3 regions of the Bacteroides sp. AF39-11AC genome follow, and region 3 is predicted to be linked to each of the others. Evidence: riboswitches for the same ligand, from Rfam matches in the RefSeq annotation. Region 3 holds a riboswitch; each other region holds the start of a gene.
The links. A riboswitch is a leader RNA that binds a small molecule or an ion and turns the genes downstream of it on or off. The one in region 3 is predicted to bind cobalamin.

Region 1 (8,272 bases), on a different contig from region 3:
AGTATCATCTGATTTTATGCGCTGGAAAGTGTAGCCTTCACCCAATACATTGGTCCAGATACCCCATGATAAAAGGTAGACTTCATCATTTGATTCAAGTATGCGATTGGGATTTTTTACAACGGGTATATCTTTCTCTTTTTTGAAAGTATTCAGGTCGATTACAGAAACATCTGTTCCTTCCCCATATCCGGAATTCGCTACATATAGTTTGCCTTCATTTTCAACAATCTGTTCCGGGTTGGCATTGACGTCGACATAAGCTTCTATTTTCATAGTGCGAGAATCAATACGTGCAACCTTTCCGCTCCAAAGTGTAACGTAGATTTTGCCGTCTTTAGCTGCCATGTATCGTGGTTGACCATCAGAACTACTGAATGAAAGGCGTGCTTCTTCCACTGCTGCGGCGTTCAGTTTCAGCAATAGGCTTGAGCCGGACACAATGACATAAATATTGTCCTCATATTCTAATATATCCTGGCCAGTGTCTCCCAACTGTTTTTCATTTTGCTTAAAATAGATGTTGGCAATAAAATTATTATTGCTGTCATTAGCATCTTTATTAGGGGCATAAAAGGCAATGCCTGCATTGTTGTTATCAGCTTTTCCTTCATTCAGGATGAACATTCGTCGTTGTGGTAATTCTACTTTAGTACCTTCATCGTTCCATGGGTCATCGTCATCATCGCTACAAGAGGTGAATGTTACAGAGATTGCGAGCATACAAAGAGTACTGAATAATAAGCTTCTTACTTTCATGTTTTGTTTTTTTAGATTGTAATTAATTAAAAAAGTATGCTACCCGTTATCCGAAATGAACGTCCCGGCATTGGGTAATATTTGATAATATCATATTGTTTATTTGTCAGGTTTATTAGTTCGGCCTGGAGGCGAAGTCTGCATTTTCTCAGTTGGAATGCGCGGGATGCTGACAGGGTATGCTCCGTATATCCATCAATGCGATTTTCCTGTATGTTCTGTGGCAGGCTGTATCGGTCGCTCACACAAGTTAAGGCATAACCTATATTTATCCAGGAGGTTTCTGCAAGTATGGAAGCATTGCCACTATGTAGAGGGGTATAAGGAATCTGGTCTTTATAATTCTTACTGCTTGATGAAGTTACGTCAATAGCTTTCTGATAGGTATAATTGCCTGTTATTGATAAATCAATGTTACGGTGAATAGGGATAGAGGTACGTAAAGTTATATCTGCCCCGGTGATATGTACTTTCCCAAAATTCATCATCTTCCAGACATAAGTGGTAGGTAGGGCGACAATTTTATCATTTACTTCATTATAATATCCATCAACGGTCAGCATTACGTAATTAGTGAAAGAGAATGGAGTGCCGCTCCAAGTAATACCTACATTGTATTCGCGTGCCTTTTCAGGGCGTAGGTCAGTATTGCCCATACGCTGATAATAAAGGTCATTGAAAGTTGGTACGCGGAAAGTGTCTTTGTACATTAATCGCAGAAATAGGGAGTGCTTCTTCCAGGGGCGATATATAAATGAAAGGGCAGGACTGAAACGAGAACGATTATCAGGACGTTTACCTGATTTCACATCCTCGGCAATCAGCGTATGTACTAATGTTCCTGTGGCTGTAAGTCCTTTCCATTGATAGCGTAAATTAAATGCAGATAGCCATGTATATCGTGTGGGATTAGGATTGTTGGGCAAATTATTATCCAGTGTATTAAGTACAAGGTCATTTGCCCATGAAGTAGAAAATGTACTGCAAGGCTGCCATTGTATAGTAGCTGATAGATAATATTCTTGCTGCTTGTTAATGTCTGTTTGTTTGCCTCCTTCATATTTCACGTCCGTGTCTTCATATTTATTCCACGAATAGTTATATTTAGCTTGACCTTGCAAGGTCCATTCCGAAGTGATCTCTTTTAGGTATCGGGCTTGTATGAAGATATTTCTGTCCCATAAACGTTCATTGGCTCGATCATTGTAGAGAATTACTGAACCCGGCAATCCACGTTCCGAATCGAAATAATATGCTTTTATGTTCAGTTGGCTGCTATCTCTCAATGTGTGAAACAGGTTAGCTTCTGTGTGCCATGATTTTATATCAGTATTTTTTCTTTTTTCATTCGTAGTATATTTGCCGTTTATTAATTTAAAAGGATAATTACCATCTGCTCGTAGGTAATTCCCATTAAAGGTATAACAGGTTCGTTGTGCTATACGTTGCCCCCATGTGAGAGAAGGATTTACTAAGCCAAAGGATCCACTTTTTATTTGTCCTTTGAAAGTGTATGCTTTGTCTGTTCCTTCTAAAGGATTTTTGCTATAGATGGACAGTATTCCTGCTGAAGCGAAAAGCCGTGCAGGTTGCAGCAAATCATGGTTTTGCCCAACAGACAGAGATAGCATGTCTATATCATCCAATGCGAAACGTCCTATATCTATTTGTCCCGCTTGGGTATTGCTCACAGCCACTCCGTCGTAGGCTACTGCTGTGTGTGTAGCACCAAGGCTTCGGACGGAAACAGTCTTTAATCCTCCTATGCCACCGTAATCTTTTACATTGGCTCCGGCAAAACGGCGAACAGCATCAGCTATATTCTGAAGTCCGAGGTTTTCCAATTCGTTCTTTTCAAGTACTTGTATGGGCATCGCTACAGATATGCGCTGTGGTACACGCCGACCTTTTATTCCCACTTCCGGAATGGTATGCACCTTTCCGGTAATGGAATCTCCTACCTGTTGCGCTTGCAGATTAATGCAGAGCAACGGTATAAGACAACATAAACAGAATCGTAGCCACATATACCGGCATAGATTATCTCTTATCATAAGTAGAATGCTATAAAACTATATACACCTCATGCCCTTTCCTCGAAGGCATAAGTAATGATGGTTTTGCAGGTCTTCTGACTTACTCCGGATTTGCCGCCTTCCCGCCATACGAATATTGGCAGTGGCACAAGTGATTGGTAAATCCTTTAATATGAGTTCACAGCAGCGGGACTGTTTGGGAGTCACACCCAATTCCCTTTTCATGGAGTATACCGAAAGGCATCCTCCAACAAAACCGGGAGCAAAGATAGGAAAGATTTATGTTTTATTTGTGATGTAGTGCAGTATTTTATAAATTTATGCATTTATTCTAACAGAGTAACTTAATGGAAAACTAATATTATAATGCTTATGCTAAAGAAAACTATTGCTGCACTAAGCCTACTCAGTATCCTTGCAGCCTGTCAGAATGATGAGAATCCTTCTCAACTGGAACCTAAACCACGTCAAGACATCAATCTTACCCGTGCGGAACAAGATTTTATGGACAAAGGTACAGACTTTGCTTTCCGTTTCTTCGATCAGGTGTGCAGTACCGAAAAAGAAAAACCGAATGTTTTTGTGTCTCCATTGAGTGCATCACTTTGCTTATCCATGATTACGAATGGGGCTACTGATAATACGCTTGCTGAGATGCAGGATGTATTAGGATTCCCTGCTACTACTTTCTCTCTTGATGATCTGAACAACTATAATCAAAAATTAACTTCGGCTTTGTTGAATCTGGACAATACGACTCAACTCGGAATAGCTAATTCTATCTGGATAAAGGAAGGTTTTAAGGTGTACGACTCTTTTGTTGATGTGAATAAGAAAATGTACGATGCCCAGGTGCAAGAACTTGATTTCACATCTCCGACAGCCAAAGATGTGATAAATCAATGGTGCGCCAATAAGACTAATAATTGTATAAAGGAGGTTATTCAGGAAATACCTGCGGATGCTCGTATGTATCTGATTAATGCACTCTATTTTAAAGGTATCTGGAAAAGCCAGTTTGATAAGTCGGCTACTGGACAGGATAACTTTACCAATGCTGACGGCAGTCAGAAGGAAGTAGCTATGATGAACCAGACCGCAACGTTCAATTACACCCAGACTGATGATTTCTCTATTGCGGAATTACCCTATGGCAATGAAGCTTTTAGTATGGTGATACTGTTGCCATCCGGAGATAAGACCTTGGATGAAAGCTTATCCGGCCTGAATTACGAAAACTGGAAACTGTGGAGTAAGAATATGACAGGAAGAGAGTTACAAATTAAACTTCCTCGTTTTAAAGTAGAATATGACAAAAAGCTGGAAGAGGACATGATAGCTATGGGGATGAAAGATGCTTTCGATGCTCGTAAAGCAAAGTTTGCCAATATGTCCGGTGCAGAGCTATATATCGGTCTTTTACAACAATTCACCTATATAAATGTGGATGAGGAAGGTACCGAAGCGGCTGCGGTTACTATAGGAGGAATGTTTGAAACTTCTGCCGGTCCGTCTTCTCCTGTTCCTTTCTTTGTGAATCGTCCTTTTGCTTTTATGATTAAGGAAAAGAGTACGGGAGCCATCTTATTTATGGGAAAGATTACGAAACTATAGTTGTATTTCCAACCTTATATTCTTAGAAATCAGATCAACCTTGTATTTCTTCTTGAACAATGCCTTTGCCCGCTGTATAGAGGTATCATTGCTTGGATGCCGGCTACTAACAATTATCGCTGTCCTTTGTAAACTTGCAGAAGATGACAATTGCTTAATAGTTGCTTCTAATTGTTCAATCGCATGAGGTCGGCGACAGAGTCTATCTGGTCAGCTATAATTAGACGATATTCCTCATCTAAGATGGATACCACTTTGCCATTTTCTATTTTGTATGCTCCTACGTTTTCAAAGTTTAGGATACATTCTTTCGGTACGAGTTTATATATTTCTTCTGCTTTAGACGGGTTGCTAATTAACGCATTGTGGGCTTCTATCAGATTATTGAATGCTGATAAAAGATATGGACTATGAGTGGTCAAAGTGACTTTTGAACATTTGCGGACTATTTGCTGAAGCAGTTTTACCTGAGTCTGAGGGAAGAGATTGAGTTCTGGTTCTTCTATTACAAACCGATTATACTCTTTTTCATCAACAGCATAGTCAAGTACCATTAATAGTGGTATGACAGACTGGATTCCTGAAGAAGCATCTTTAAAGGGGATTGTTTTGCGACTCTCTTTCAGATATAGAGTTTCGTTTGATTTATCGGTCTGAAATAACATATCAAAAATAGAGATGTTATAATTCGGATATTTATTCTTTGCTTTCTCATAGATAGAGGCAAAGTTCAATAAGGTTTGGGGTATTGGGGCTTTGTTGAGCACTAATGTAGCGATGGAACGAGAGAATGTACTTACAAAGAAACGCTCTGCCGGTATGTAGAGGTTCGCTATAGTAGATATTTCTTTGGATTCTGGAACTTCACAAGCGAATCTATTATCTTCATAATATATGGTACCGCTTTCCCAAGTGAAGTGTATATAAGTATCTTCGTTAAAATAGGATGCAATGTTGTGCTCTTCAAATAAAGACAATAGACTTTGTTGAAAATCACCGATACGATTGATCGTATAACCTTCAAAAATAGTAATTAGCTTGGCTATTGTACTTTTACCGGAGCCTTGTTCTCCAATAAATATATTATAATCTTTCAAGCATATACTTGCTGATTTGATAGCACCAAAATTGCGTATAATGAGTTTCCTATCCATCTCTTGTATTGTTTTGGAACAAAGATAGAGAGATTCAAATGGATAACAAAATATTTGAAAGATAAATAGAAGACTGGAAGTTTGTTATATTCCAGTCTTCTACTGAGCTTTATAATTTACTCTTGTATATCTGTGCCATCACCTTCTGATACTGATTTTCCAGTTGAAGCAGATTCTGCTTACTTTGATAAATCACAGAAACTTCTACAAAATATTCTATCACACTGATTTGTCCACCGGTAAGGGCTTGTTTCAGCAATGCAAGATCTTGTTGTGAACTGAATGCCTCCCTGTACTCCTGGATGGAAGTCTGCAATGATTGTGCTTCGCTGTATAGCTTTGCCAAGGTTGCTTCGGCTTGGAAAGCAGCGTTCTCTTTCTGATAATCGAGGTTCAGAGATTGCGCTTTGGCTATTTTAACCTTATTGCGATTTTCAAACAGCGGGAAGGAAAAGCCTACTACAACTCCATTGAATGGAGTACCGGACTCCGTATTACGGCGATATCCAAGTTCCAATTTAGGCAACCAGCCTTGTTTGCTTGCAGATATCTGTTTGCGGGCGGCAGCACTTTCACTGCTTAATGACAGCAAAGTCTGATCGGCTGCCAACACTTCCGAACGTAACTGTTCATAGTTGGTAGGAAGAAGCGGCAATGGATAGTCGCTAATGGAGCGAAAACTGCTCAGCTCATTATCTTGCAAAGACTGGTCTCCGTTGAGTGCAAGGAGAGATTTCCAGGCGTTATCAAGCGCAGTCTGATTGGCACGGAACTCTGTACGTACATTCAGTAATTCCAGATTGATCTTGTTTGTTTCCAATACATTGGCATCACCTGTTTCCAGACGTTTCTTATAGTATGCAGAGAGTTCCTCAGCCTGTTTCATACGTTCATTCAGAATCACTTGCTGATGTTGCAACATGATGATGTCGAAACAAAGCTCCTTAGCTTGCAACAACAGTTGTTGACGGAAAGCGGCAGACTGTGCATCAAGCGCACCTGTTTTGAGTCGGTTTACTTTTCCGCGTGTAGCGTATAAGGTCGGGAAATCAAAGCTCTGGGAAACAACAAGTTCACCTATTGTTTCGCTCTTATCTTCCGAACCCCACAGATGGGCATACGAGAGAGTGGGATCAGGCAAGTTGTTCTCCGACTTGTTCTCCAATTTCTGTGAAGTGATGAGTTGCGCATTGGCCTGCAACTCCTTATTGTTTGCCTCAATGCGGTGCAACACTTCGTCTATGCCGACCGATTGGGCACGCATTCCCGCATATAGGAAAAAAGTGATAAAACTAAATATGAGAATTCGTTTCATTATTTGATATTGTTAATGGTTGTTTTTTGAGGTGCATCATCAGATAAACAATCGGAATGATGAAACCGTTCAGGAATGTGGAAGTTAAGAGACCGCCAAGGATAACTTTCGCCATCGGACTTTGAATTTCATTACCCGGCAAGTCACCTCCCAGTGCCAATGGAATAAGAGCGAGAGCAGAAGACAATGCTGTCATCAGAATCGGATTCAAACGGTCCATTGAGCCACGGATTACACTGTCGTACACATTCAGTCCCTCTTCCTGTTGTAAATGGTTGTAGTGGCTGATCAGCAACATACCATTTCGAGTAGCGATACCGAACAGTGAAATAAAGCCGATAATAGCCGGAATACTCACTTCTCCCGTTGTCATCAACAAAGCAAACACACCACCGATCAATGCCAATGGCAGGTTGATAAGTATAATTGCACTTTCTTTGACACTGCGGAATTCATGGTAAAGCAGTAAGAAGATCACCGCAATACTCATCAATGATGTGAGTAACAAGGTGCGGCTTGCTGCCTGTTCACTCTCAAATTGGCCACCGTATTCCAGGTGATACCCTTCGGGCAATTTGATATCCTTGTCCACACGGGCCTGAATATCATTCACCACACTGCGCAGGTCACGGTCGGCAACATTGGCAGAGATCACGATTTTACGTTTCACGTTCTCGCGGCTGATCGTATTCGGTCCCATGGCAGAACGCACTTCTGCGATGTAGTTCAAAGGTATTTTCTTTCCGTCACTGGTATCTATCATCAAGTTGCGTATCTTTTCCATTTCGTCGCGAAGATCATCACGTACACGTACGGTAAGATCGAAGCTTTTACCCTTCTCGTATACCTGTGATACGGTTTCACCAGCAAGACAGACATTCACGAACTCAGAGAATTCCGGTAATGAGATACCAAATTTAGCCAGCATTTCCCGCTTGGGCGAAATGATAAGCTGAGGACGTTCTATTTGTTGTTCCACATTCAGGTCGGCAATACCCGGAATATCCTGGATGGCACCTTTGATTTCATTACCCAAGGTAAACATACGGTTCAGGTCGTCACCAAACAGTTTAATTGCGATGTTGGCTTTCGTACCACTGAGCATGGCATCGATACGGTGGCTGATAGGCTGGCCGATTTCCACATTTGCTCCTACGATAGTACCTAACTTCTCGCGTACTTCGGCAACCAACTCACTACGTGAACGGCCTTTCAATTCGAACGGAGCTTCTATTTCCGAAACATTCACGCCAAGTGCATGCTCGTCCAGTTCGGCACGTCCGGTTTTGCGGGCAACGGTTTGTATTTCGGGAATACTGAGTAATAACTCTTCAGCACGATGTCCCATCTTATTGCTTTCTTCCAGAGAGATACCCGGTAAGGAAGATATGTTG
Region 2 (8,272 bases), on a different contig from region 3:
CATTTGCACCAAAAGTGAATATTTTCCACTTTTGCTCACCATTGAAACGGAATGTTGCTTTTTCATAACCCGTGGTTGGAATAATGCCATCTTGATTATAATAAGAACCCGAGAGATAAAAACTACTATTTTTAGAACCTCCAGCTACACTTACATTGGTATCCCAAGCACCGCCTTGTTGGAAGAAATCACCGATATTGTCATAAATGGGAGTACCATCCGTTATGGTCTCTCCCCAGGAGTTATAACTAAAGTCATTATAGGTCGTCCCGGTATATTTACCATCCGTATATTGGTCTTCAGCAAAACCTCTTTTATATCTATTCTGTACTTTAGGAAGATACTTAGCCCATTGGGTAATATATTTAGTGGAGAAATTTACCTCAACGGCACCTTCTTTTCCTTTTTTAGTAGTAATGATAACAACGCCCGCAGCAGCACGAGAACCATAAAGTGCGGCGGCAGCAGGACCTTTAAGGACTGACATATTCTCAATATCCTCCGGATTGATATCCATTACACGATTTGATTGCGTAGAAGACGTCGATGTACTACCATCAAAAGCAGAGTTACCAACCACTGTAGTAGAATTATCATAGATTACACCATCCACAACAAAAACCGGTTGATTATCACGTTCAAGCGAAGTACCGCCACGAAGGATGATTTGAGAACCTGAACCAGCAGCACCACCACTTTGCGTAATATTAACACCAGCAATCTTACCTGCCAAAGAGTTAATAGGGTTTACACTCTTATTTTTCATAAGTTCTTCTGCATTCACATCATCAATGGCATAACCTAAAGATTTTCTCTCTCTTTTAATACCCATTGCCGTTACAACAACTTCATTCAATGTTTGTGAATCATCCTGCATAGTCACTGCATAAGAAGAAGCATTTGTAACTTTAACCTCTACAGTTCTATAACCAACGAAAGATACTACTAATGTGTTACCCACTGAAACATCAACCGAAAAATCGCCATCAAGATTAGTCACAGCACCCGTACCGGTATCCTTTACCAATACGCTGGCACCAATGATCGGTTCACCTGTCGCATCTACGACCTTACCTGTGATTTTCTTTGCTTGTTGAGTACTTTGGGAACTTGGCGTAAGAAAATCATGCAGGAATATACTGGACACTTATTACTTATCACATTCTAAAAAGAATTTATTTATTTATTTTACTATTTACTTAATAGTCTGACATTTACTTTACAACACACGACAAATAAATAAATTCACCTATGAATTATATATTACCCAAAACAGATAATCTTATTTAATAGATTAATATTTCTTCGCCCTTTTAATTAATAATCTAACATTAATATTTCCCTTAATTAAGGGAAAACGATAGTCATATTTTCAGATATTATTCTTTAATTTCTACCATTCTCTATTTCCATTTTCAGAAATAATATATATAAAACATAAAATTCTCCATACATACAGTTATACGAATAATATCAAATAGACAGACAAACGATATCATATTACTAAATATAGTTACATATATCCTTATTTAAACATTAATATAATGCTAATATCAATATATTAAAATCAAATAAAGCTTCAAACGAGTCAATATATTATATATTGATACGATAATCTATAGTTTACTAAAGCATAAAAATAGATATTTTAATATTCACTTACATATTTTTAATACAACTCATTCGGTAAATATTAAATTTATTTATATATTTGCAAATAAATCCAAATTATAGAGCTTATGAAAAACAATTATTACTTATCATTAGTATTGCTTGCATTATTTGGGATATCTTCTCCATACTCAGCTAAAGCTTACAATGGAGGTTATGTGCCAAGTTCCCAAAGAACTTAACCTAATACTTTAAGAAACTCTTTGATGTATTTTTCGTCAACAGCTTTAAATTGCACATTCATTCAACAAGTTTTGCTTATTTTCCAATAGGCTGTATCTTCCTTCTCACATCCTTAGAAATCTCCAAAAACATGTAATTCAATTTCCCGGAATGTATTCCTTCTTCATTTTGCTTATACTTATTATTAGCGTATTGCTTAGACTTATCGAATGTTAGCCGTGACATTTGATTCTGTGATTTACCTACCATCGTTGAATCCAGCTTCTCATCCGGAAAGAAATCATCCAGATCCACATCTCCAATCATAGTAGTTTCAAGGAAGTTCATATTCTTGCGACCGGCATCCGTATAATACCCCACAAACATGTGTCCCGGAGTACGAACCAATATAGGTTCTATATTAATGGCACGAAGCAAGGAAGCAAACAGCACGCTACCATCCACACAGTTAATCTGCGAAGACTCCAGTGCATCATCGAACGTACGGACCCGCTGGGAAAAGACTACATTACTGGACAAACTGGTATTGGAAACGGAACTGTAACGGAAATTACGCTTTTGAAGCACATTCCATAAAGCATAGACTTGCTTGTCCACCACTTCAGCATTGCCACCCTGATAGCCCAAGAAACGATTGACAATGCGTGTATTCAGTGCTTCACGCAACAATTTGTCAATCATCGGATTCTCCTCATTAACGTATGCCGCAAAGAAAATTCCTGTATCATGAAACTTAGTCCCATTCGTAACATACCCCAACAAGCACTCATTAATGCTGCGGACAGAAAAAGTACGAACCCGCTGCCCCAAATCCTTATCATTCATTTCTACCTTTACAGCCACACTAACCGGTTCCGCCTGGTTATTATTCTTCAGCGCTTCGTAATTCCAGATAATATCGGGATAAATCGTATATTCCGTCCGTGGTTTAGCCAACACAAACTCTGATACGGAACGGGAAAAGAACGGAGTTTCAGAAACTTCAATACGTACCCTGCTATACGCCTTCCCCGAACGAATCCGGATAGAAATACAGGATTTAGAATTACCTACATATAAGGAATCAGCCGGAACTATGACTTGCGCATCCGTCGTCGCTACAGAAAGAATGCTGGAAGGAAAGATGTTGCCTCCCAACTCATCCGTTATCTCAAAACCGGAACGGAACGGAGCTGTATTCAGCCAAAAGGAACCTGCCACAACAATCACCAACAGACCCGTCAAGATAGAAATACGCCATTTATGACGCTGAAAATCAATACTTGCCAATTCCTTCATATTATTATATGTTTATCTTAAATACAAATTTACTGAAAAATCCTCGGATTTCTCACACTTCATGCCAGATTTAAAAGTCCGCTCCACATTTTGCTCCACATTTTTTTCTTGAGAGTCATTTTTAAGAATATTCTCCCCTCATTTCCTCTTCGCTGTATAATTGGTTCTTTCTCATAGCAAATTCGGTTTATTATCGTAAAATATATATTTCAACCGAATTTACCATATCTTCATTCCCTGCTATACAACTATCATTTTTTTGTTTCTTTGCATTGGATTGAATTTCTATTTTCATCCTGTAAAAGCAAAAATGTAACCAAATTGTAACACGTGTTTCACTTTCCCGTAACAAAAACACCGCACCTTTGTCGCTGAAAAGAAATAAAGTATAACTTTGTGGTAGGAGAATTTGTTTTGAATACCTCATATTAATTAGAAAAAGCAATGAACGATTATCGTATTTTAGTTGTAGACGATGAAGAGGACCTTTGCGAGATCCTGAAATTCAACCTTGAAAATGAAGGGTATGAAGTGGATATGGCCAACTCTGCCGAAGAGGCGTTGAAAATGGATATCGGTAGCTACAACCTGTTGCTGCTGGACGTGATGATGGGAGAAATATCCGGTTTCAAAATGGCCAGCTTACTGAAGAAAGATAAGCAGACCGCTCAGGTACCTATTATATTCATCACCGCCAAGGACACGGAAAATGATACGGTAACCGGTTTCAATCTGGGGGCCGATGACTACATCTCCAAACCTTTCTCGCTGCGTGAAGTCATTGCACGCGTCAAAGCTGTATTGCGCCGCACCCAACAAGGAGAACCCGAACGGGCACCTGAACAAATCAGCTACAAAACGTTAGTCATTGATATTGTGAAAAAGAAAGTAAGTATCGACGGGGAAGAAGCCCCTCTCACCAAAAAGGAATTTGAGATATTACTTTTACTCCTCCAGAGCAAAGGACGCGTATTCTCCCGCGAAGATATACTGGCACGGATATGGAGCGACGAGGTCTATGTACTGGACCGCACCATTGATGTGAATATCACCCGTTTGCGTAAGAAAATAGGTATTTATGGTAAATGCATCGTAACTCGCTTAGGATATGGATACTGCTTCGAAGCTGAATAATACCACACATTTCCTGTCGTTCAGCCGGAAGTTGTTTCTTTCGGTCATTTCACTGTTTCTGGTATTTGCCGGATGCTTCCTGGCATATCAATACCAGCGTGAAAAAGAATATAAGATAGATCTGCTGGATATACAGCTACAGGACTATAATGAACGGTTGCACCAGGAGCTTGCCCACATCCCGGACAGCTTATGGGATAGAACCTTGGAACAGTACCTGCAAAAGTACATCAAACAGGATCTACGTATTACGGTAGTTGATGTACAGGGTGACGTATTATATGACAGCTACGAAAATCAGAAGTTGGGCAATCATATCAATCGCCCGGAAGTGCAAAAGGCGCTGGCAGAAGGAAAAGGATATGACGTACGTCGTACTTCCGAAACAACGGGAGTGCCCTATTTCTATTCTGCCACACTCTATGAGGGCTACATCATACGTTCCGCCCTCCCCTATGACCTGAACCTTATACGACACCTTGCAGCAGACCAGCACTACATTTGGTTTACCGTCATCGTATCATTGCTATTAATATTCATCTTCTACAAATTCACCTCTAAACTGGGGACAGCCATCAATCAGCTACGTGAGTTTGCCAAACGTGCCGATAAGAATGAACCTGTGGAAACAGATATGCAATCCGCCTTTCCGCACAACGAACTGGGAGAGATTTCGCAACATATCATCCAGATATACAAGCGATTGCGAGAAACAAAAGAGGCGCTATACATTGAACGGGAGAAACTGATCACCCACTTACAAACCTCGCATGAAGGATTGGGCGTATTCAATAAAGACAAGAAAGAAATCCTGGTCAACAACCTGTTCACACAGTACAGCAACCTGATTTCGGACTCCAACCTGCAAACAACGGAGGAAATATTCTCCATCAATGAGTTCCAGAAAATCACGGATTTCATCAACAAGACTCCCAAGCGTCCGGGAAAGGAAGAAAAGCGTATGTCTATCAACATCAATAAGAATGGACGTATGTTTATTGTGGAATGCATCATATTCCAGGACTTAAGCTTCGAGATATCCATCAACGACGTCACCCAGGAAGAAGAGCAGATCCGCCTGAAACGCCAGCTGACGCAGAACATCGCACATGAACTGAAGACCCCGGTCAGCAGCATACAGGGATATCTGGAAACCATCGTCAACAATGAAAACATTTCCCGGGAGAAGATGCAGACATTCCTGGAGCGATGCTACGCCCAAAGCAACCGGTTGAGCCGACTGCTACGCGACATCTCCGTATTAACGCGTATGGACGAAGCCGCCAACATGATCGACATGGAGAAAGTAGACATCAGTCTGCTGGTAGGCAATATTATAAACGAGGTAGCCCTGGAACTGGAAGAAAAGCATATCACCGTAGTCAACTCCCTAAAGCCGAAGATACAACTACGGGGAAACTACTCCCTGCTATACTCCATTTTCCGCAACCTGATGGACAATGCCATTGCCTATGCAGGCACGGATATATGTATCAACATCAGCTGTTTCCGCGAGGACGAGAATTTCTACTATTTCAGTTTTGCCGATACCGGCGTAGGTGTCTCTCCCGAACATCTGAACCGCTTATTCGAACGCTTCTACCGGGTAGATAAAGGACGTTCACGCAAACTGGGTGGCACAGGATTGGGATTGGCTATCGTAAAGAACTCGGTAATCATCCATGGAGGTACCATTTCGGCCAAGAACAACCAGGGTGGCGGATTGGAATTCGTATTCACACTGGCAAAGGAAAAATAATCACTTATCACTAACCACTAATCACTTTTTTCCTTATCTTTGCAATGCATTGGTTTACTGTCTTTGTTCGGAGACGGTAATTAAAAGGGAATCAGGTGCAAATCCTGAACAGTCCCGCTGCTGTAAGTTTCATGATAGGTTGCAGGCAAACTACCAATAGCCACTGGAAGTCCGCTTCCGGGAAGGCGCCTGGCAACAGAAACAAGTCAGAAGACCTGCCATGCACTGTTTTTATCACTGCTTTCGAGGAAAAAGCGTTGAGTCTAATGAAACGGGCAAATCGTCCCATCATTTCATTCATCCACTCTGCTTCAAAGAAAGTAAGGAACAATAAACTCTGCCAAGTTTATTTGAATGGTGTCCGGTCGAAGGGATTTCGCCCGGACATTTTATTCTGTAGCTTTCCCAAAACAAATTTTATTATCCGTATGTTATAACATACAGTAAACGATTAATACGAAGAGTTATGGAAGCAGATTATGAACTGATCGACAATGAAGAACGTCACCAATATGAGTTCCATGTCGAGAAATATACTCCAAAGATTGAGTACATGAAATCAACGAATGGAGAGATTTACCTGACACACACCGAAGTGCCCACTCAACTGGGTGGTAAAGGCATCGGCAGCCAGTTAGTAGAAAAAACATTAAAAGATATAGAAAAACAAGGACTTAGATTAGTACCTCTCTGCCCGTTTGTAGCGGGATACATTCACAAACATCCTGAATGGAAAAGAATTGTAATGAAAGGTATTCACATTCAATAATAAACAGTTATGAATATAAAGAAAGAATATACGAACGGGGAAGTGACCATTATCTGGCAACCCGGACTGTGCCAACATGCAGGCATTTGTACCAAGACCCTTCCGAATGTGTATCATCCGAAAGAAAAACCGTGGATAACGGCTGAAAACGCAACGACGGAAGAATTGATTGCTCAAATCAAGAAATGCCCGTCGGGAGCATTAAGTTACAGAATGAATAACGAGAAAGAAGATAAATAAAAGAAATGAGGTTACCCCTTCAACCTATGAACCCGGGCAACCTCATTGATATTATGAAAAAGAAAGTGATTATGTACGTTCCAATTGAACAGTGAAATGACGCATCAGGGGAGCCTCCCAAGCAATGCGGACTCCATTTGTAATGCTTTCACGACGGTCAAAAACATTTTTCAGCGCCACCGCTATCACATTCATGTGATTATCCGTATAGACGCGGCGGGGAATAGCCAGGCGCAATAAATCCAATCCGGTAAAACGGTTCTCACGGGTAACCGGATCACGGTCCGCCAGGATATAGCCGATTTCACATCCTCTGATACCAGCTTCAAGATATAGCTCAACCGTTAGAGTCTGTGCCGGAAATTCATTCTTCGGTACATGCGTCAGCACCTTCGTTGCATCCACAAAAATGGCATGTCCGCCTGCAGGACGCTGATAAGGAATACCATATTCATCCAACTTCTTTGCCAGATATTCCACCTGCCGGATGCGGGTTTCCAGATTATCAAATTCCGTATTCTCATCCAGCCCTGTGGCAAGTGCATTCATGTCACGACCATTCATACCACCGTAAGTAAGATACCCTTCATATTGCACGCAAAAGCCTTTGGCACCTTCGTACCAATCTTTTTTTCGTGTAGCAATAAAGCCTCCCATATTGACGATACCGTCTTTCTTGGCGCTCATAGTCATACCGTCAGCCAGATCAAACATTTCTTTAGTAATTTCCTTTATCGTTTTACCACTGTAGCCCTCTTCACGCATTTTGATGAAGTAAGCGTTTTCTGCGAAACGCGCGGAGTCAAACAATACAGGTTTATTATACTTATCCGCAAGAGCACGGACTTCACGAAGGTTCTGCATGGATACGGGCTGTCCGCCGGCCGTGTTGTTCGTAATGGTAACGATGATAAACGGTATACGGTCACCATGCTCCTGCAACGCTTTTTCCAGTTTCACTGGATCTACATTGCCTTTAAAAGGTATTTCCAACTGGGTATTTTTCGCTTCATCAATAGTACAATCCAAAGCAATGGCCTTCCGGCCCTCAATATGCCCCTTTGTGGTATCAAAGTGAGAGTTGCCCGGAACGATATCCCCCTCGTGCACCAGATAGGAGAAAAGGACATTCTCGGCAGCACGCCCCTGGTGGGTGGGAATGACATATTCAAAACCAGTCAGACGAGTGATTACTTCTTTCAAGTTGAAGAAAGAGGAGGCACCCGCATAACTTTCGT
Region 3 (8,272 bases):
AGTTCGCCGAAGCTTGCAACGACAAAACATTGCGATGATGTTTCAATGGCGGTTCGGGTACCGGTATATTATAATATACATCGTCTATCAGGTACTTAGCGGAATCCACATCAATGTAACTACTCACATTTACCAAGTCGTGTGTATAGGTAAGGGTAGCATTCAATACCAACTCGTCAACAGGTGCACACGAATAATCAGCAACACCCTGCCATGTCTGCGAAGAGTTGATATTGCCTTCCGGATCGAACAAGCCACCATCAAACCATTTGTCATACTTCAGACGATAATAAAGCCATGCACCCTTTACATGAAATTCATGGATGCCACGCACATAGTCGAACCCTACATACCCGCGAATATTCGTTTCATTCTGCTGTTCGTGCGTCTTTCCCACAATGCCTAATGGTTGGGGCAACATACGCTTCCCTTGTTGTATCCAACCTACAGCAGCCAGTTGTGCGTATGGATTCAGTTTAAAGTACCCTTCCTGCATCGCACTCCATTGTGAGTATTTGGCATCCTGCCGCTTCTCACGGAAAGCTTCATTAGTAAGTACTTTATTTATATAAGTATAGTCATTATCCGAATGTTGGTAAAACAAACGCGTTTTCGAAACCACCCGTTTGCCGCTTACATTAATCTGTGCTCCTCCGGTATATGTGTTATAAGAACCATATTCTCCAAAGAATTTACCTGTAATCCCCTTTCCCCACTCCGGATCATTGAAGATGTTTACACTCCCACCTACAGCACCGGTACCACTCTTCACATGACTGCTTCCATAATAAAGGTTCACGTTGTCGGCAAAGAAGACAGGGAACTGCGAAAAGTCAAACACTCCGGACATCGGCGGCGTGATGTTGATTCCATTCCAGTTGACCCGGGTTTGCGCAGCACTTCCTCCACGGAAAGAGGCTGTAGATAATGCTCCCGTACCCAGACTCTTAATGTAAGTAGCCGAATTTTCGGTCAATAACTCAGAAAACGAACGGGTTTTATTGATTTGCAACAATTCAGGTTCAAGATGCGTCACTTTTGCACCGGCATTTGCTTCATTGGCATGGCGTATCCGACGGGCTACAATCTGCACCTCATCCAGATTCAGACCATAGGCAATCGTATCCTTTTTCTGAGCTATCGCATCAGTCACCAGCAGACATGCGGCAACTATCAGGAAAAACAGTTTTCTCATAAACTCAGATTATTGAACTTCGGATAATTCAGGAAAATAGACCTGATTGGGATAAATACCAACACGGTAACTTTCAACATTTCCACTCTCTTTATAATGACGAATATAGCCACGCTGTGCCGAATAGTCCAGGCAGTCGCAGATATACACTTCCCCTTGCGGACTTACTCCACAACCATACATCATATCTACTCCAGGCACATGACGATGTAATTTAAAAGTGCCATCATCCGTGTTCAACGTATAAATACTTTGTTGTGAGTCATTCGGAAGACCCGGTTTGCAGGTTCGCACACTAAAATAAATCAGAGTTTTAGTAGCATCCATGTCTGTCCGATTATAGCTGATAGTTCCGGTTACATCCCCTTCTTTAGCTTCATTCTTACTGACAAAAGGCAGTCTGTAAGTAGTCACTACCTTCTCCGTCTGCGGATCAATACACTTCAACAAAATAGCAGTGGGTTTTCCTTTATCGCGTTCGTTCATCAAAGCCCATATCTTACCGTTTTTGTCTTTCAGCAATTTACAGGTTTTAGTAACTTCCTCATTATAGACTTCTTCTATCATGCGGCTTCCTTCCAGAGTTATATTGTCCAAATCGAACACATAAAGCCCTTTTGCCGTAATACCAAAGAGTTTATGATCAGCCACTTCCATATATTCGACCCATTTCCTGATAACAATATATTCCAAGGGAGAGCCATAAGGAGGTACGGTACGGATTCGTACCAGCTGACTGGGCAAATCAACACCGGAGACATTGTTACTTAAAAGATCGGAAACGATAGCAGTGGTATCCGATATAGCTACAATCTGACGCGGTAATCCTGCCTGTGTATAAAGTATCGTACCTTCGGATTCGAAAGTCTTGGAATTTACAATCTCGATTTTCTTAGAATTGTTCAAAGCGATGAAGTACTTCCCATTAATCATCGTAATAGATTGTGCTACATCCCCTAACGGTCGGTTATTCACAACACGAAAGACATCGGGACTCACCATCCCGTTACGGTACAATACGGATATAGCTCCCATATTCGTACCTATTCTTCCCTCGTTCAAAACAATAGCTTCGATATTACCCTCGCCCACTCCGGCAGGAAAATCATCCTCATACTCGCAAGCGGATAATAACACTATTAGCACTGCATAACATAACCTCAAAATGCGTTTCTTCTGCATACACACAATTATTTTTCGTTATGTTTCGAGGTACGAAGTCCGAGCAATGACCTCCCATATCTATAACAATATGAGTTGAAGCAATGTGAATCTCTTACGTTTCTTTTCCCCCGAAACTGTAGATTGCAGACTTTGCAGGCAGGTCTTCTGACTCGCTTCCCTTTCGGAAGTCCTTCCCATCCTATACAGACAGTGGACAAGTGTAGAATTTATCCGAAAAGTTTAATGAAGCTCACAGCAGTGGGTCTGTTCAGGAGTTTCACCTGATTCCCTTTTCACCTCGTTTGATAAGATATATCACGAAGCACCCGAAAGCCGGATTCTTAAATCCAGACGCAAATATAGATATTATAAATCATGCAAGGAAGAATATTCTAAAAAAAGAGAAAATGAACTTAATGTTTTATTCTCTCTTATAAGTTTGCCCGGTTCAGTACTCAATACTTTATGAATAGGCCCCGTATATTCATCATATCTAAGTCTTATTTACTCCGTGTCTTCTCCGTATCTATACGCTTGGACTTGATACGGAGTTGGTACGGCCTTGACACGGAGTTGGTATGAATCAGACATGCAAACATCCCCTTCTGATAGATTCCGCGAATCTAATACTCGAAAAAAGAGGAAGAAACGTTTGTCTGTTCCAAATAAAAAAAGTACTTTTGTGCCCGATTATTCCGCACCGGGTTCGACAAAGTGCTTTCTAAGTGATTAGAGACCACCCGACGGAGCTAACTTATACATTATATATAAGAAATGTACGCAATTGTAGAAATCAACGGTCAGCAATTTAAAGCAGAAGCTGGCAAAAAGCTGTTTGTACACCACATCCAGAATGCAGAAAACGGTACAACAGTAGAATTTGACAAAGTTCTTTTGGTAGACAAAGAAGGTGCTATCACCGTAGGTGCTCCCACTGTAGAAGGTGCAAAAGTAGTTTGCCAGATTGTATCAAGCCTGGTAAAAGGTGATAAAGTTCTTATCTTCCACAAGAAAAGAAGAAAAGGTCATCGCAAGTTGAACGGTCACCGTCAACAATTCACAGAGTTAACAATTACAGAAGTAGTAGCTTAATCAATTTAAAACAGTAAGAAGAAATGGCACATAAAAAAGGTGTCGGTAGTTCTAAGAACGGCCGCGAATCACAGAGCAAGAGATTAGGCGTTAAGATATTTGGTGGCGAAGCTTGCAAAGCAGGTAACATCATCATTCGTCAAAGAGGTACTGAATTCCACCCGGGTAATAACATCGGCATGGGTAAAGACCACACTCTTTTCGCTTTAGTAGATGGAACTGTACAGTTCAAAGTAGGTAGAGAAGACAGACGTTATGTATCTGTTATTCCTGCTGAAGGCACAGAAGCGTAAGTTTCAGAATAAGAAATAAAGAAAAGGGATGTAATCCAATGGATTGCATCCCTTTCTTTTTATAGCAAAAACAACACCTTATTTGTTTTTTACTTATCTTTGTACTCTCAAATCAAGATTTTAATCAAAACAAAGTATCAAGATATGCTTACCATCAAACAAATTACAGAAAACACCGACGCGGTGATCCGCGGACTGGAAAAGAAGCATTTCAAAAATGCTAAAGAGACAATAGACCAGGTAATTGCCTTTAACGACAAAAGACGTAGCACACAGTCTGTATTAGATAATAACCTCTCTGAAGTGAACTCTATTTCCAAATCTATCGGACAACTGATGAAGGAAGGAAAGAAAGAGGAAGCTGAAACTGCCAAAAGTCGTGTAGCCGAACTAAAAGAAAGCAACAAGACTTTGCAAGCTGAAATGGACCAGGCTGCTGAAGATATGCAGAATCTACTCTACACAATTCCTAATATCCCTTATGATGAAGTACCCGAAGGTGTGGGTGCCGAGGATAATGTAGTAGAGAAAATGGGGGGCATGGAAACCGAACTTCCCAAAGATGCACTGCCTCACTGGGAACTGACGAAGAAATATGATTTGATAGACTTCGACTTAGGCGTAAAGATCACAGGAGCCGGATTCCCTGTTTACAAAGGGAAAGGTGCACAGTTGCAACGCGCACTGATCAACTTCTTTCTGGACGAAGCCCGTAAGGCTGGCTATCTGGAAATCATGCCTCCGACAGTGGTAAATGCAGCTTCCGGTTACGGAACAGGCCAGTTGCCCGATAAGGAAGGCCAGATGTACCATTGTGAAGTAGACGATTTATATCTTATTCCGACAGCTGAAGTTCCTGTAACCAATATCTATCGCGACGTGATTCTGGAAGAAAAGCAACTTCCTATCAAGAACTGTGCTTACACGCAGTGTTTCCGTCGCGAAGCCGGATCTTACGGTAAAGATGTGCGCGGTTTGAATCGTCTGCACGAATTTTCTAAAGTAGAACTGGTACGAATTGACAAGCCTGAACATTCCAGAAAGTCTCACAAAGAGATGTTGGACCATGTAGAAGGATTGTTGCAGAAACTGGAATTGCCATATCGTATCCTTCGCCTGTGTGGCGGTGATATGAGCTTTACAGCCGCTCTTTGCTTCGACTTCGAAGTTTATTCTGAGGCACAGAAGCGTTGGCTGGAAGTAAGTTCCGTTTCTAACTTCGATACTTATCAGGCTAATCGCTTGAAATGCCGTTACCGCAGTGGAGAAAAGAAAACAGAGCTTTGCCATACATTGAACGGATCTGCATTGGCATTGCCACGTATCGTTGCCGCTTTACTGGAAAATAATCAGACACCGGAAGGTATCCGTATTCCAAAGGCACTGGTGCCGTATACGGGTTTTGAAATGATTGACTAAAAATAACTGCGCTATTCTGGCGGGTAAATCATAATTCGCTCTTACACAGGTAACCACAGACGTTTATATCATTACGTCTATATGACCTGGTAAGAGCGAATTATCGTTTGCCCACATCAGTTACACAGCTTTTTAGAAGAAACTTTCTTTGTTTTTACCAAATAACCCGTATCTTTGCAAACCGTAACAATCTGAAAGTGATTACGTAATTATACCAACAAAATTTATAGATAATGAACAAAATCATTAGCAAAGAACATTTTTCTGAAAAGGTTTTTAAATTAGAGATCGAGGCACCTTTAATAGCCCGCTCACGTAAGGCAGGACACTTCGTCATTGTACGTGTAGGCGAAAAAGGCGAACGTATGCCATTGACAATTGCGGCGGCTGACACCGTACGCGGTACTATCACTTTGGTAGTACAGGAAGTAGGCCTCTCCTCTACCCGCCTTTGCGAACTGAATGAGGGCGATTACATCACCGATGTAGTAGGTCCGCTGGGACAAGCTACTCATATTGAAAACTTCGGAACAGTGGTTTGTGCAGGTGGTGGTGTAGGCGTAGCTCCCATGCTCCCTATCGTACAGGCTTTGAAAGCTGCCGGTAACCGCGTGATCGCCGTACTTGCCGGACGTAGCAAAGAGCTGATTATCCTTGAAAAAGAAATGCGCGAAAGCGCAGACGAGGTCATCATTATGACCGATGATGGTTCATACGGACGCAAAGGATTGGTAACCGAAGGCGTTGAAGAAGTCATCAAACGGGAGAAAGTGGACAAATGTTTTGCCATCGGCCCCGCCATCATGATGAAATTTGTTTGTTTGCTGACTAAGAAATATGAAATACCGACCGATGTCTCGCTGAACACAATCATGGTGGATGGTACAGGTATGTGCGGCGCTTGCCGCATCACCATCGGCGGAAAGACCAAATTCGTTTGTGTAGACGGACCGGAATTTGATGGTCATCAGGTAGACTTCGACGAGATGTTGAAGCGTATGGGTGCTTTCAAGAGCATCGAACGCGAGGAAATGCACAAGCTTGAAGAAGGTGAATCCTGCAAAGTTATGCCGGAACCTGCACAGGAAGTAGACGAGAAAAGTCGTAATGCCGCATGGCGTCTGGAACTTCGCAAGGCAATGAAACCCAAAGAACGTACCGCTATTCCGCGTGTTGAAATGAACGAACTCGATTCGGAATACCGTTCGCATAGTCGTAAAGAGGAAGTAAACCAAGGGCTGACAGAGGAACAAGCCCTGACGGAAGCTAAGCGTTGCCTCGATTGTGCAAATCCAGGTTGCATGGAAGGTTGTCCCGTAGGTATTGATATTCCTCGTTTCATCAAAAACATTGAACGCGGAGAAATACTCGAAGCTGCCAAGACACTAAAAGAGACCAGTGCTCTGCCTGCCGTTTGCGGTCGTGTTTGCCCGCAGGAAAAACAGTGCGAGTCAAAATGTATCCACCTGAAAATGAAAGAAAAGCCGGTAGCTATCGGCTATCTGGAACGATTTGCTGCTGACTATGAGCGTGAAAGCGGACAAATCTCCGTACCGGAGATCAAAGAAAAGAATGGTATTAAGGTTGCCGTCATTGGCTCCGGACCTGCCGGACTTTCTTTTGCCGGAGATATGGCTAAATATGGTTACGATGTCACAGTTTTCGAAGCACTTCACGAGATAGGCGGTGTACTGAAGTATGGTATCCCTGAATTCCGTTTGCCAAACAAAGTGGTGGATGTAGAGATTGACAATCTAGCCAAGATGGGGGTTAACTTCATTAAAGACTGTATCATAGGTAAGACAATCAGTGTGGAACAGTTGGAAGAAGAAGGTTTCAAAGGTGTATTCGTAGCATCCGGTGCCGGATTGCCTAACTTTATGAATATTCCGGGAGAGAACTCTATCAATATTTTGTCATCCAATGAATACCTGACGCGTGTCAACCTGATGGATGCAGCAAGTGAAGACTCTGATACTCCGGTACCTTTCGGTAAAAATGTAGCCGTTATCGGTGGTGGAAATACAGCTATGGACTCAGTACGTACTGCACGCCGTTTGGGTGCCGAACGTGCTATGATTATCTACCGTCGTTCCGAAGAGGAAATGCCTGCACGTATCGAAGAGGTAAAACATGCAAAAGAAGAAGGTGTTGAGTTCCTTACACTGCATAACCCTATCGAATACATTGCCGACGAACTGGGAAAAGTGAAACAAGTCATTCTGCAAAAAATGGAACTTGGCGAACCGGATGCTTCCGGACGCCGTAGCCCTGTAGCTATCCCAGGTGCAACGGAAACTATTGATATAGACCTGGCTATCGTCAGCGTCGGAGTTTCTCCTAACCCGATTGTACCTTCTTCTATTCCGGGACTGGAAATGGGACGCAAAGGCACGATTGCAGTAAATGAGAACATGCAGTCGTCTATTCCGACCATTTATGCCGGAGGTGATATTGTTCGTGGTGGTGCTACCGTTATTCTTGCTATGGGCGACGGACGAAAAGCCGCTGCTGCTATGCATGAGCAACTGAGCAAGTAAGCAGAATTTGTCAAGAGTAAGTTTACATAACTTTAACAAAGCGGGAAGATTTCGCTCTTTCCGCTTTTCTTTTTCGGGAACAGAGGATATGTTTACCCCGATTACATCATTTGCTAACCCTAAACAGATGGTATGTTTCGAGCGATTACATGGTATGTTTTACCCAATTACATGCTATGTTATGAACCCAAACATAGTATCTTCTGATAAATCCCACATGCAGGCACAAAAAAAGAGAAGCAACTTACGTCACTCCTCTCAATATCTTCGTTCCCGAAACTAAATCAGGATTACATGGACAAAGATACGGAATCAAACAGCTAAAGTCAAGCTTTTCACCGTTTTTCTTCCCGTTTATTTCACCACTTTGTTCGTTGCCGGATCAGGGAAAATCACCGACGGTTTGAAAGACTTGGCCTCTTCAAAGTCCATCAAAGCATACGACATAATAATGATGATATCATCCGGCTGCACCTTACGGGCTGCCGCACCATTCAGACATATTTTGCCCGAACCACGTTCACCTTTAATAATATAGGTTTCAAAACGTTCGCCATTATTATTGTCGG

Region 1: linked by a shared signal. The riboswitch ahead of DW036_RS10545 (TonB-dependent siderophore receptor) and the one ahead of DW036_RS04495 (DUF5074 domain-containing protein) in region 3 are both predicted to bind cobalamin.
Region 2: linked by a shared signal. The riboswitch ahead of DW036_RS06445 (GNAT family N-acetyltransferase) and the one ahead of DW036_RS04495 (DUF5074 domain-containing protein) in region 3 are both predicted to bind cobalamin.

Annotation. Positions count from the first base shown of each region.
Region 1 is NZ_QROH01000004.1:539,379-547,650, forward strand. Features, by position in the region: gene DW036_RS10540 (YncE family protein) at 1-759, opposite strand, end outside; gene DW036_RS10545 (TonB-dependent siderophore receptor) at 786-2,813, opposite strand; cobalamin riboswitch at 2,863-3,066, opposite strand; gene DW036_RS10550 (serpin family protein) at 3,168-4,409, shown strand; gene DW036_RS10555 (AAA family ATPase) at 4,577-5,563, opposite strand; gene DW036_RS10560 (TolC family protein) at 5,673-6,878, opposite strand; gene DW036_RS10565 (efflux RND transporter permease subunit) at 6,856-8,272, opposite strand, start outside.
Region 2 is NZ_QROH01000003.1:183,726-191,997, forward strand. Features, by position in the region: gene DW036_RS06420 (SusC/RagA family TonB-linked outer membrane protein) at 1-1,147, opposite strand, end outside; gene DW036_RS06425 (hypothetical protein) at 1,930-3,132, opposite strand; gene DW036_RS06435 (response regulator transcription factor) at 3,577-4,266, shown strand; gene DW036_RS06440 (cell wall metabolism sensor histidine kinase WalK) at 4,241-6,025, shown strand; cobalamin riboswitch at 6,059-6,263, shown strand; gene DW036_RS06445 (GNAT family N-acetyltransferase) at 6,492-6,794, shown strand; gene DW036_RS06450 ((4Fe-4S)-binding protein) at 6,804-7,034, shown strand; gene DW036_RS06455 (tryptophanase) at 7,104-8,272, opposite strand, start outside.
Region 3 is NZ_QROH01000002.1:454,058-462,329, forward strand. Features, by position in the region: gene DW036_RS04490 (TonB-dependent siderophore receptor) at 1-1,195, opposite strand, end outside; gene DW036_RS04495 (DUF5074 domain-containing protein) at 1,205-2,377, opposite strand; cobalamin riboswitch at 2,497-2,704, opposite strand; gene rplU (50S ribosomal protein L21) at 3,134-3,451, shown strand; gene rpmA (50S ribosomal protein L27) at 3,475-3,744, shown strand; gene serS (serine--tRNA ligase) at 3,889-5,163, shown strand; gene DW036_RS04515 (bifunctional dihydroorotate dehydrogenase B NAD binding subunit/NADPH-dependent glutamate synthase) at 5,397-7,703, shown strand; gene panD (aspartate 1-decarboxylase) at 8,058-8,272, opposite strand, start outside.